One region of the Gordonia sp. LUNF6 genome, then DNA from elsewhere that is predicted to be linked to it. Evidence: riboswitches for the same ligand, from Rfam matches in the RefSeq annotation. Region 1 holds a riboswitch; the other holds the start of a gene.
The links. Region 1 has a riboswitch for S-adenosylmethionine ahead of ACK8HH_RS15780 (aminotransferase class V-fold PLP-dependent enzyme). Riboswitches for the same ligand answer to the same signal wherever they lie in the genome.
Positions count from the first base shown of each region.

Region 1 (6,309 bases):
CCGGTCAGTCGGCCGCGACCGGCTTCGGGTCGTCGCTCTTGCTCTCGGGCGACGGCGGACGGCGGAGCGAGACCTCCGACCACGTCACCGTGCCGATGATCGACAGGATCGACAGGATCGAGACCGACAGGAACACCTTGTCCATCGAGTCCGCGAAGCCGCGCTTGATCGGCTCCGACAACTCCTTCGGGAGCTTCTCGATGACGGAGGTGTCCTTCATCGTCGCCCCGGCGCCGCCGCCGGCACCGGGGTCCTCCGCCGCGGTGATCAACGAGTGACCGAAGGCCGCCACCTGCGGATCATGGCTGGTAGCCGCCTGCTGGACGGCCGCGGTGAACTCAGGAGTGCCCGACGCGTCTTTGAGCTGATCGGCGATGTTGGGGCCCATCGTCGAGAACAGCAGCGAGAAGAAGACCGCGACGCCGAGCGTGCCGCCGATCTGCCGGAAGAAGGTCGCGGTGCCGGTCGCCATACCGGTGTCGCGGACCGGCAGGATGCTCTGCATCGCCAGCATGAGCGGCTGCATCAGGTTGCCGAGGCCGAAACCGAGTCCGGCTGCCGCCAGCATCACGAGGTACAGCTGGGTCTGCGTGTCGACGAAGTGCAGCAGGAACGACATCGTCGTGATCAGGATGGAGCCGATGATCGGAAACACCTTGTATCGCCCGGTACGCGAGATCAGCTGGCCGGCCATGATGGAACCGATCATCATGCCGGCCACCATCGGCAGCATCTGCAGACCGGCGACCATCGGGCTCGAGCCACGGAGCACCTGGAAGTACTGGGGCAGCATCGAGATACCGCCGAACATGACCGCACCGACGATGAGGGAGACGAGGATGCCCTGTGCGAAGACCCGGTTCTTGAAGACGCGGAGCGGGATGATCGCCTCGTCGCCCATCTTGTTCTCGATCACAATGAACGCGGCGATACCCGCGGCGCCGATCAGGTAACAGATGACGCTGTTCAGCGACGTCCAGCCCCAGTCACGGCCCTGTTCGGCGACGATCAGCAGCGGCGCGACGGCCACCGCGACAGCGGTAGCGCCCCAGTAGTCGGTGCGGTGTCCGGTCAGCTTCTGCTGCGGGTAGTTCAGCACCTTGTAGACCACCACCAGTGCGATGAGGCCGATCGGCACGTTCACCAGGAACACCCAGCGCCAACCGGAGACGCCCAGGATCGAGTTCGCGCCGGCGAGGAAACCGCCGAGCACCGGGCCGAGCACGCTGGACGTGCCGAAGACCGCCAGGAAGTAACCCTGGTACTTGGCGCGTTCCAGCGGTGCGACGATATCGGCGATCGTGGTGATCGCCAGTGTGAACAGACCGCCCGCGCCGAGACCCTGGAGCGCACGGAAGCCGGCCAGCTCGTACATCGACGTCGACATGCTGCACAGGAGCGACCCGATGATGAAGATCGTGATCGCGAGCAGGAAGAACTGCTTGCGTCCGTAGATGTCCGACAGCTTGCCGTAGAGCGGCGTCACGATCGTCGAGGTCACCAGGTAAGCGGTGGTGACCCACGCCTGCAGGTCGTATCCGTGCAGGTCGTCGGCGATGGTGCGGATCGCCGTCGACACGATCGTCTGGTCGAGCGCGGCGAGGAACATGCCGATCATGAGTCCGCTCATGATCGTGAGGACCTGGCGATGCGTCAGGTTCCGGCCGGGGAAGTCCGCGGCGGCAGTTGGTGAACTCATCAATCAGCTTTCGTGGTGCAGGGGAAGATTCGGGTTTCGACCGCGTCGACGAACCGGCCGAGGAGGCGGACGAATATCTCGAACTCCTCCGCGGACCAGTCCTCCACGGTTTCGCCGACGAGTCGTCGTCTCGACTCGGCGATCTCGCAGACCTTCTCCCGGCCGTCGTCGGTGAGGACCAGCTGCGACGCACGCCCGTCTTCGGGGTGCGCCTCGCGCCGGACGAATCCTTCCTTCACCAACTGCGCGACGTGCCGACTGGTGGTCGAGGGGTCTGTCACCAGCCGATCGGCGAGGTCGCGCGAGCGCATCGGGCCGTTCCGCAGGACGAAGAGCGCTCGGTACGCGGCGGTCTCGAGTGAGCCATTGCGTCCGTTCCAGATTCCGGTGTGCAGCGCCCGATCCCTGAGCCGCGTGTATCGGCTGAGGGCGACGAACATCTCGTCGAGCTGTTCGGGCGTCGCTTTCACTCTCATCCCTCTTCGTTGCAGTCTGCAATCAACTAATTGCGCTCTGCAAGTATGAGAGGTGCCGACTCCCGGCCGCAACTGAGAAATTTCGGCATAAATGGACGTACGTCCCGCGCCCGCGAACCCCACCGCGCCCGCTGTGAAAGCGGACGAGAAATCTACCGCCGCACCAGATCCGACAGCGCGGCCAGCAGACGATCGACATCGTCCGACGACGTCCCGAGACCGAAGCTGGCCCGGACCGCACCGTCGGGGTAGCCCAGCTTCCGCAGCAGCGGATGCGCGCAGAACTTGCCGTCGCGCACGCCGATCCCCCGCGTCACCGACAGATATTCGGCGACACTGCGCGGGGAATGGTTCTCCACGGTGAAGCCGGCGATGCCGACGCGGTCGGCCGCATCGTCGAAGACCCGCAGCGGATGCACGCCGGGCAGCAGCGCCAACCCCTCGTCGAGACGCTGCTGCAACCGGTGCTCGTGATAGCCGATCTCCTCGAAACCGATGTCCTGCAGGGCCTGCGCCGCCGCTGCGAGCGCCACCACCCCCAGCGTGTTGGGAGATCCGGCTTCGTGACGAGCGGCACCGGTGTGCCACGCGACCCGGCCGTCGAGGTCGACGTCGGCGGTGGCGCCGCCGCCGGCCAGGTACGGTTCCGCCGCATCGAGCCAGTCGCCGCGGCCCACCAGCGCGCCCGCACCGAACGGCGCGTACAGCTTGTGGCCGGAGAAGACGAGGTAGTCGATGCCCCAGGACGCGATCGAGACGGCGCGGTGCGGGACCAGTTGCGCGGCGTCCACCAGAATGCGCGCGCCGTGCCGATGCGCCGCCGCGGCCAGCCGTCCGATCGGCAGCACCTCGCCGGTCACGTTCGACGCACCGGTGATCGCGAGCAACGCGGCGGGCGCGGCAGCGAGTTCTGCTTCGAGCCGCCCCACCGTCTCTTCGACGGTGCGGGCCGCCGGCACCACGCGAGCACGGCCGGTCCGGGTCCAGGGCAGCAGGTTGGCGTGGTGCTCGATGTCGAGCACCACCACGTCGCCGGGGGTGACGTGCGCGGCGAGATTGACGGCGTCGGTGGTGTTGCGCGTGAACACCACCGTGTCGTCGCTTCGACCGCCGACGAACCGCCGGACGGTCTCCCGAGCCTGCTCGTATCGCGCTGTCGTGACCTGAGAGAGATGGCCCGCGCCCCGATGCACGCTCGCATACTCGGTCAACGCGCCGGAGAGCCGTTCCGCGACAGACACGAGAGCCGGGGCCGATGCCGCGTAGTCGAGGTTCGCGTAGACGGTCTCGCCCCCTGCGGTGGTCGGCACCGTGGTGTCGGCACCGACCACCGGCGCGAGGGGACGAATGGGTGCCGGGCACACGGCCCGGTCGAGGATTGCGGTCATGACACGACTCCAGTAGATCTCCGCACTTGCCGGACGTCGGTCGACGCCGGCCGGGTCGTCACCTGGAGCACCCCACCGCGGTGGAGGGTTGCCGACCGGCCAGCCAGGGCTTCGCACCGGTTCTCGTGACCCGCCGTCAAGGATGCCGGTACGCGTCATTCGCGGAAAGCATTAAAACCACGGCGGGTGTAATCACCGGCGGATCCGCAGTTAGCGTGGTTTCAACATCCCTGTTCAGAAAGGCCTCCCGTGGTTCATCCGTCCGACCCGCAGTATCCGAGCGGCGCTCCCGGCCGGCCCCTGCCACAACCGCCCCTGCCACAACCGCCACAGCCGTCGTCGTACGGGCCGCCCCACCGGTACGGACCCGCGCAGCCGCCGTACGCACCGAACCCCTTCCCGCCCGGCCCGTGGCCGCAGCAGCCGCCGGTGAAGGGTCCGAAGCCGATGTTCTTCGGCATCGTGGCGGTGACCGCACTGGTGGTCGCCGGACTGACGACGCTGCTGATCCTCGCCCCCTGGGACTCCGACCGCGACACCGGTGCGGCGCCGGAGACCACGCGAACGTTCGCGCTCAAGGGCGGGACGTCCGTGGAGGTCCGGGTGCCCGCCGGCTGGACCGCCGTCACCGACACCAACGACGGCGCGCCCGTCGTGGTGCTGCGGGCCGCCGACGACGACCGGGTGCTGTCGCAGATGTCCGACGACCTCACCTCGCTCGGCGAATCCGGCTCGGGGACCCCGGTACACACGGTGGTGGTGTTCGCCGACAGTTGCTCCGGAACCGCCTCCGTCGGCGAGTGGAAGACCAAGAGCCGTGACGACTCCGCGAACGGCCACACCGAGCAGTGGCTGTACGCGACCTCGAGCGTCGACGGTCGCACCTGCGTCAACATGTCGGGTGCCGACGCGGGCGCCGACCCCGTCTCCGCCGGATCCGCGGGCCGCGACCTCCTCAAGCGGTTGATCAGGGAGAAGCGCATCACAGCGACGAAGTCCGTCTAGCCTCTCGCGGGTAACCTGGCCAGGTGCCTGCCGGTCTGTCGTTTCTGCTGTCGAACACCGATCTCAACGCCCGCGGATTCGGAGTGCGCGCCGCGTTCGGCTCCGTGGCGCAGGCGCGAGAGGCCCTCGCCGCCGGCACCGTCGACTTCGTCGGCGGCGCCCTCGGCTTCGACACCGGCGGTCCCGCATCACTGATCGCCCCCGAACGGGTCGACTTCTCCCCCGCAGCCACTCCCGCCACGGTCGACGGCTCGGTGGTCGCGGAGGTCTCGGTGACCCCGGACTCGGTGCACCGCGAGCGAGTCGTCCGCGCACTCGACGCCATCGCGTCGGGCGCCGCCGAGAAGGTGGTCGTGGCTCGCAGTCTGGACGCGTCGCTCACCCGGGCCGTCGAGCCGGTCGAACTGATCGGCCGATTCACGGCCACTGCCGGCGGGTCGACGGTGTTCGCCGCCGATCTGAGCGCGGCGCCGGGACACGACGGCAACTGGCTGATCGGCGCGAGTCCGGAACTCCTGCTCCGCAAACGCGGTTCCATCCTCCAATGCGTTCCCTACGCGGGATCGGCCCCGAAGTTCGACGCCGCAGGCCGTCCCGTTCCGAACGCCGCCGAGGAACTCAGCCGTTCGGCGAAGGACTTGCGCGAGCACGCGTACGTCGTCGACTATCTGCGCGACCTGCTCCAACCGCTGTGCAGCCGTATCGCCATCCCCGACCGGCCGCAGACCATCTCCACCAACCACGTCTGGCATCTGGCGACGCCGATCACCGGAGAGCTGGCCGATCCGACGATCACGGCGCTGGAACTGGCGGCGCTGCTCTCCCCCACACCCGCCGTCTGCGGGACACCGACCGAAGCCGCGGCGCGGATCATCGAGGAGGTCGAAGGACCGCGGGAGTTCTACGCCGGAACCGTCGGCTGGTGCGACGCCGCCGGCGACGGGGAATGGGTGGTCTCGATCCGGTGTCTCGAGCTCGACTCGTCACGCACGAAGGTCAGCGCCTGGGCCGGAGGCGGCATCGTCGCCGGCTCCGACCCCGACGCCGAGGTGGCCGAGACCACGGCGAAGTTCCAGACGGTGCTCAGTGCACTGGCCGACGCGGACCGCCCGGTGCGTGCCGACGCCTGAGCTCAGCCCAGCGCCGCGTCCAGATCGCGCAGCAGATCGTCCGCGCTCTCCAGACCCACCGACAGCCGGACCATCGAGTCGGTGAGACCGATCGCCGCACGGCCGTCGGGCCCCATCGCCCGGTGGGTGGTGGTGGCCGGATGCGTGATGAGGCTCTTGGCGTCACCGAGGTTGTTGGAGATGTCGATGATCTGCAGTCCGTTGAGCACTTCGAAGGCCCGCTCCTTGCCGGAAAGACCCGGCCGGTCGGCGAGTTCGAACGTGATGACCGTTCCCCCGCCGGACATCTGCGAGCGCGCCAGCTCGTACTGCGGGTGCGACGACAGGAAGGGATAGATCGCCTTGGCCACCCGGGGATCGGCGTCGAGGAATTCGGCGACTCGCAGCGCGGTGGCGACCGACTGGTCGAGCCGCAGCTTCATCGTCTCGAGGCCCTTGAGCATCACCCACGCGTTGAACGGACTGAGAGCCGGACCGGTGTGACGCATCAGTTCCCGCACCGGGCCGTCGATGAACTCCTGCGTGCCGAGCACCGCACCGCCCATCACCCGGCCCTGGCCGTCGATGTGCTTGGTCCCCGAATACACGATGACGTCGGCGCCCATGTCCAG
Region 1 is NZ_CP178181.1:3,365,184-3,371,492, forward strand. Features, by position in the region: gene ACK8HH_RS15770 (MDR family MFS transporter) at 5-1,699, opposite strand; gene ACK8HH_RS15775 (MarR family winged helix-turn-helix transcriptional regulator) at 1,699-2,175, opposite strand; gene ACK8HH_RS15780 (aminotransferase class V-fold PLP-dependent enzyme) at 2,328-3,563, opposite strand; SAM riboswitch class IV at 3,581-3,694, opposite strand; gene ACK8HH_RS15785 (hypothetical protein) at 3,993-4,568, shown strand; gene ACK8HH_RS15790 (isochorismate synthase MenF) at 4,592-5,698, shown strand; gene ACK8HH_RS15795 (O-succinylhomoserine sulfhydrylase) at 5,701-6,309, opposite strand, start outside.

Region 2 (6,309 bases), 1.8 Mb from region 1:
GATCTGCCCGTGGCGGAGTCCGCCGAGTTCAGTGGCGGGATCGGTGGTGCGCATCGACCGCAGATCGGGCACCACGCGCCACAGCGCGAGCACCGTCACAGCACCGATCACCACGACGAGGGCGAGGGCGGCGCGCCACCCGAGCGCCTGGCCCAGCCAGGTGGCCGCCGGCACCCCGAGGACGTTGGCCACCGACAGTCCCATCATCACCTGCCCCACCGCCTGCGCACGGCGGCCGGGGCCGGCGAGGTGGGCGGCGACCAACGAGGCCACGCCGAAATACGCCCCGTGCGGCAGCCCGGCGACGAAGCGTGCGGCCATCAGCGTCGGATAGTTCTGCGCCACCAGACTCAGCGCATTGCCGAGAGTGAACGCCACCATGAGTGCGATCAACAGCGTCCGTCGCGACACCCGGGCCGCGAGCACCGCGATCAGCGGAGCGCCCACCACCACGCCCAGCGCATAGGCGGAGATCAGGTGCCCGGCGGTCGGCTCACTGACGCCGAGGCTCGACGCGATGTTCGGCAGCAGCCCCATCGCGACGAACTCGGTGGTTCCGATGCCGAACCCGCCGAGCGCGAGTGCTCCGACCACCCAGCCCACCCGCCGAGCCGGATGCTCGCCGTCGCACGATGCCGCCACGTCCTGAGTCTCGGTGTCCACCCGATGCGCAACACCCGCACGCCGAGCGCCATTCCACAGACCCGCGGTGACCTCCGACACCCGGAGGAGAGGACTACCGCAGCGCGGCCTGCAGATTGTCGTCGAGGGCGCCCAGGAACTCCTCGGTGGTGAGGTACGCCTGGTCGCCGCCGACCAGCAGTGCCAGGTCCTTGGTCATCTTCCCCGACTCGACGGTCTTGATGACGACGTCCTCGAGCTTCTCCGCGAACTCGCGCACCTCGGGGGTGTTGTCGAGCTTGCCGCGGTGGTCCAGACCACGCGTCCAGGCGAAGATCGACGCGATCGGATTGGTCGACGTCGGCTTGCCCTGCTGGTGCTGCCGGTAGTGCCGGGTCACGGTACCGTGCGCGGCCTCGGCCTCGCAGGTCTGGCCGTCGGGTGTCATCAGAACCGAGGTCATCAGTCCGAGCGAGCCGTAGCCCTGGGCCACGGTGTCCGACTGGACGTCGCCGTCGTAGTTCTTGCACGCCCAGACGTAGCCGCCCTCCCACTTGAGCGACGAGGCGACCATGTCGTCGATCAGCCGGTGCTCGTAGTGCAGCCCCGCGGCATCGAACTCGGCCTTGAACTCACGCTCGAAGACGTCGGCGAAGATGTCCTTGAACGCGCCGTCGTAGGCCTTGAGGATGGTGTTCTTGGTGGACAGGTACACCGGATAGTTGCGCTGCAGTCCGTAGTTGAACGACGCCCGCGCGAAGTCCTCGATCGACTTGTTGAAGTTGTACATGCCCATCACGACGCCACCCGACTCGGGGATTCGGACGATCTCGTGCTCGATCGGCTCGCTTCCGTCGTCGGGCGTGTAGGTGATGGTGACCGTGCCCGCCGAGGGCACCTTGAAGTCGGTGGCGCGGTACTGGTCGCCGAAGGCGTGACGCCCGACGACCACCGGCTTGGTCCAGCCGGGTACCAGCCGAGGCACGTTCGAGATCAGGATCGGAGCCCGGAAGATGGTGCCGCCGAGGATGTTCCGAATGGTGCCGTTAGGCGATCGCCACATCTTCTTGAGACCGAATTCCTCGACGCGGGCCTCGTCGGGGGTGATGGTGGCGCACTTGACGCCGACACCGTGCTTCTGAATCGCGTGCGCGGCGTCCACCGTGACCTGATCGTCGGTCGCGTCGCGGTTCTCGATCCCGAGGTCGTAGTAATCCAGATCGATGTCGAGGTAGGGGTGGATCAGCTTCTCTTTGATGAACTGCCAGATGATTCGCGTCATCTCGTCGCCGTCGAGTTCGACGACGGTGCCCTCGACCTTGATCTTGCCCATATGGCTCTGTGCCCTCCTCAGCAGTAGACCGCCGGCCACTCGTCCTCAAACGTAATACGGACGGTCGTTCGGCGCGGCGGGCTCCAAACAGAACGCGCGTACTGTTTTAACCAGCATATCCCATGAGCAGCTCAGCGACCGAGCGATCGTGCAAGCACCGCCGCGCCTCCGCAGATCCGCGCCGAATGCCCTGTGCGGCAGCAGTTCTCCTTGAACACAGCGCCGACGCGCCGAGACCGACCGCTCGCACCGGTCGCCGCTTTTGCGCGGTCCTACCACATCGCCCACCGAGTCGACAGATTTACGACCAGGGGCGGTGAAGCCGTTTCAACAGCCGCATCGAGTTGATATATCCTCAGCAACAGGTCATGAGTGTCAGCGCACAGCCCCGGCTTGCTGACCGGCAACCCTCCATCCGCGGTGGGGTGCTCCGGGTGATGACCTGGCTGCGACGGAAGTCGCCGCAGCAAGCGCGGGTCCGAGGGTCGGACCCAACATACGAGGCCCGCCCCGGGCCGCCGACCGAAGAAAGAGAATGACGTCTCATGTCTGACGCCGCGAATTGGAGCTTCGAGACCACCCAGGTGCACGCCGGGCAGGTAGTCGACGCGACCGCCAAGACACGCGCACTGCCGATCTACCAGACCACGTCGTACGTGTTCGACAACACCGACCACGCGGCGAACCTGTTCGCGCTCGCCGAGCCGGGCAACATCTACACCCGGATCATGAATCCGACGCAGGACACCGTCGAGCAGCGCCTCGCGGCTCTCGGCGGCGGCGTCGCGGCCCTCTTGGTGGCCTCCGGCCAGGCCGCCACCACCTACGCGATTCAGAACATCGTCGAGGCCGGCGGACACGTCGTCTCCAGCCCCCGAATCTACGGCGGCACATACAATCTCTTCCACTACACGCTGCCGAAGTTCGGCATCGAGGTCTCGTTCGTCGACGATCCCGACGATCTCGAGTCGTGGAAGTCGGCGATCCGGCCCAACACCCGCGCACTGTTCGGTGAGACCATCGCGAACCCGCACAATCAGGTCCTCGACATCGCCGGAGTGGCGGACGTCGCACACGCGCACAGCCTCCCGCTGATCGTCGACAACACGGTCGCGACGCCGTATCTGCTGAATCCCATCGAGCACGGGGCCGACATCGTCGTGCACTCGGCCACCAAGTACATCGGCGGTCACGGCACCGCGATCGGCGGCGTCATCATCGACGGCGGCACCTTCGACTGGCGCGTCCAGCGCGACGGTGAAGACCTGTTCCCCGGCTTCACCACCCCGGACCCGAGTTACAACGGCGTCGTCTTCGCCGACCTGGGGGCTCCGGCCTACGCGCTCAAGGCGCGCACGCAATTGCTGCGCGACACGGGCGCGGCCATCTCCCCGTTCAACGCCTTCCTGCTGGCTCAGGGCATCGAGACGCTGAGCCTGCGCGTGGAGCGCCACGTCTCCAATGCACAGAAGGTGGCCGAGTTCTTGGAGGCCAACGACCAGGTCACCTCGGTCTCGTACGCCGGTCTCAAGTCGTCGCCGTACTACGAACGGGCGCAGAAGCTGCTGCCGAAGGGCGCCGGCGCGGTCATCGGATTCGAGATCGAGGGCGGCGTCGAGGCGGGCAAGGCCTTCGTGAACGCGCTGACCCTGCACAGCCATGTCGCCAACATCGGCGACGTCCGCTCGCTGGTGATCCACCCCGCGTCCACCACGCACAGCCAGCTCTCCCCGGAGGAGCAGCTGGCCGCCGGTGTGACGCCGGGTCTGGTCCGGCTCGCCGTGGGCATCGAGGGCATCGACGACATCCTCGCCGACCTCACCACCGGGTTCGCCGCGGCAGCGCGAGTCAAGTAGCCGTTGTCTCGTCCACTGCCGTTGTCTCGTCCACTGAAGGGAGGCCAGGTGTCGGTCAGTATCGACCCGGCCACGACGGTGAGCGACCCCGACTGGGCCACCCGTCCGGACGGAGCTCAGGTCAGCGTCTCGATCGGCGATCTGACTCTCGATTCGGGAGCCACGCTGGCCGACGTCACCGTCGCCTTCCAGAAGTGGGGCACGCCGACGGCGGCCCGGGACAACATCGTGTTGGCGCTGCACGCGCTCACCGGTAACTCGCACGTCGCCGGCCCGGCCGACGATCAGTTCTCGATGACCGGATGGTGGGACGGACTGATCGGGCCGGGCTGCGCGGTCGACACCGACGAATGGTGCGTGTTGGCGCCGAACGCGATCGGCGGCTGCTTCGGCTCCACCGGTCCCGGCTCCCTCGCTCCCGACGGCAGGCCGTGGGGGTCACGCTTCCCGCGGCTCACCGTTCGCGACCTCGTCCGGTCGGAGTCGCTCGCGCTGGAGGCACTCGGCATCAGCCGGCTGGCCGCCGTCGCGGGCGGCTCGATGGGCGGTGCCCGTGCCCTCGAATGGGCCGTCACCTACCCCGACGCGGTCGGCGCCGCGCTGGTGCTGGCGGTGGGCGCACGCGCCAGCGCCGATCAGATCGGCACGCAGACCACCCAGATCGAGGCGATCAAGTCCGATCCCGCGTGGCAGGGCGGCGACTACTACGGGACCGGCCGCTCCCCCAGCATCGGAATGGGTATCGCGCGCCGAATCGCGCATCTGAGCTACCGGAGCGACCGCGAACTCGACCAGCGTTTCGAGAACCGCCCCCAGGGGGAGGAGAACCCGCTGGTCGACGGCCGCTACTCCATCGCCAGCTATCTGGAGCACCAGGCCGAGAAGCTCAAGCGGCGCTTCGATCCGGGCGCCTACGTGGTGCTCTCGGATGTCCTCAACAACCACGACGTCGGCCGCGACCGCGGCGGCGTCGCGGCGGCCCTGGCCGGATGCAGCGTGCCGACCGTCGTCGGCGCGATCGACTCCGACCGGCTGTATCCGCTGTACCAGCTCGAGGAGATCGCCCGCGAGCTCGGCGACTGCGTCGGCGGGCTGCACGTGATCCGCTCCGACGCCGGCCACGACGGATTCCTCACCGAGTTCGAGCCGATCCGGGAACTCCTCGCGAAGACGATGGACGTCGCGCGCCTGCGGCGGTCGGCGGACTGAGCCGCACCCCGCAGCGCTCACTCTCACAGTTCCGTCGAGGCCACCCAGTACTCGGTGAACCGTCCGTCACGGACGCTCAGGATGTCGTTGCCCGTCAGATACGAGATCTGGCCGTCGGACGTCGTACCCTGACCTGCCCACCGCCCGGCCACGTAGCCGTCGGCGGCGAACGGCCCGACCTCCACCTCGAAGACCAGGTCCCGGTAGGTGGCTTTCGTGGCGTCGACCAGTGCGGCGAGCTTGCCGGGACCGGCGACCTCCGCGCTCGGCCAGTGTCCGAGGAAGTCCTCGCTCACCAGTTCCTCGGCGACCGCCTTGAGACGTTCACGGTCGGTCGGCCCGTTCCACAATTCATCGATCCAGCGGCGATACAGATCGCATGCGTCGGCAGATTCGGTCATGCCTCAACCGTGACACATCCCGGCGCCGACCCGGCGGAGGTGCTATGCGGTTCCGAGCGAGTCGATCGATGTGGCGAGCCAGAGCACGGTGCCGCCGAGCGCCGCCATGGCGCAGATGTCGAAGACGCGGCTGCGCACCTGCAGGAGGCCGACGCGATTCGCCGGAAGGAACGCACGGAACACCGCGCCCAGGAGCATCGCCGAGCCGAAGACGAATGCCCCGCGGCGCCAACGGTCGATCAGCACCAGCAGCGCCGCGACGGCGATCACCGCCAGAACGGTGTAGTAGGGCACGTTCGCGATGAAGCCGTGCAGCTTGCGGGCACGGCGCATCGATTCCACCCGTGCCGAGTCGACCGGGACGGGCCCGTCGTGCGCGGCACCCCCGGACGCCTCGGCCGCCATCACTTGCTCTCGAGGTCCGCCAGCTGAGCTTCGGCGCGCTCGACGACGTTCGCCAGCAGGAATGCGCGCGTCAGCGGACCGACGCCGCCCGGGTTGGGCGACACCGCGCCGGCGACCTCCCAGACGTCGGGGTGCACGTCGCCGGTGAGTCCCGCCTCGGTGCGGCTGACGCCGACGTCGATGACGGCGGCACCCGGCTTCACCATGTCGGCCGTGATCAGGTGCGGCACGCCGGCTGCCGCGACCACGATGTCGGCGCGGCTCACCTCGGCCGCGAGGTCGCGGGTACCGGTGTGGCACAGCGTGACCGTCGCGTTCTCGCTCCGGCGGGTCAGCAGCAGGCCGATCGGCCGGCCGATGGTGACGCCGCGGCCGACCACGGTGACGCGCGCGCCGTCGAGCGGGATGTCGTAGCGGCGCAGCAGGTGGATCACGCCGCGCGGCGTGCACGGCAGGGTCGACTCCTTACCGAGCACGAGGCGGC
Region 2 is NZ_CP178181.1:1,203,290-1,209,598, reverse strand. Features, by position in the region: gene ACK8HH_RS05700 (MFS transporter) at 1-642, opposite strand, end outside; gene ACK8HH_RS05695 (NADP-dependent isocitrate dehydrogenase) at 737-1,954, opposite strand; SAM riboswitch class IV at 2,319-2,433, shown strand; gene ACK8HH_RS05690 (bifunctional o-acetylhomoserine/o-acetylserine sulfhydrylase) at 2,500-3,810, shown strand; gene metX (homoserine O-acetyltransferase MetX) at 3,859-5,019, shown strand; gene ACK8HH_RS05680 (nuclear transport factor 2 family protein) at 5,043-5,420, opposite strand; gene ACK8HH_RS05675 (DUF3017 domain-containing protein) at 5,463-5,825, opposite strand; gene ACK8HH_RS05670 (bifunctional methylenetetrahydrofolate dehydrogenase/methenyltetrahydrofolate cyclohydrolase) at 5,825-6,309, opposite strand, start outside.
Region 2: it holds a riboswitch for S-adenosylmethionine, as region 1 does, so the genes downstream of both, ACK8HH_RS05690 (bifunctional o-acetylhomoserine/o-acetylserine sulfhydrylase) here and ACK8HH_RS15780 (aminotransferase class V-fold PLP-dependent enzyme) in region 1, are expected to answer to the same signal.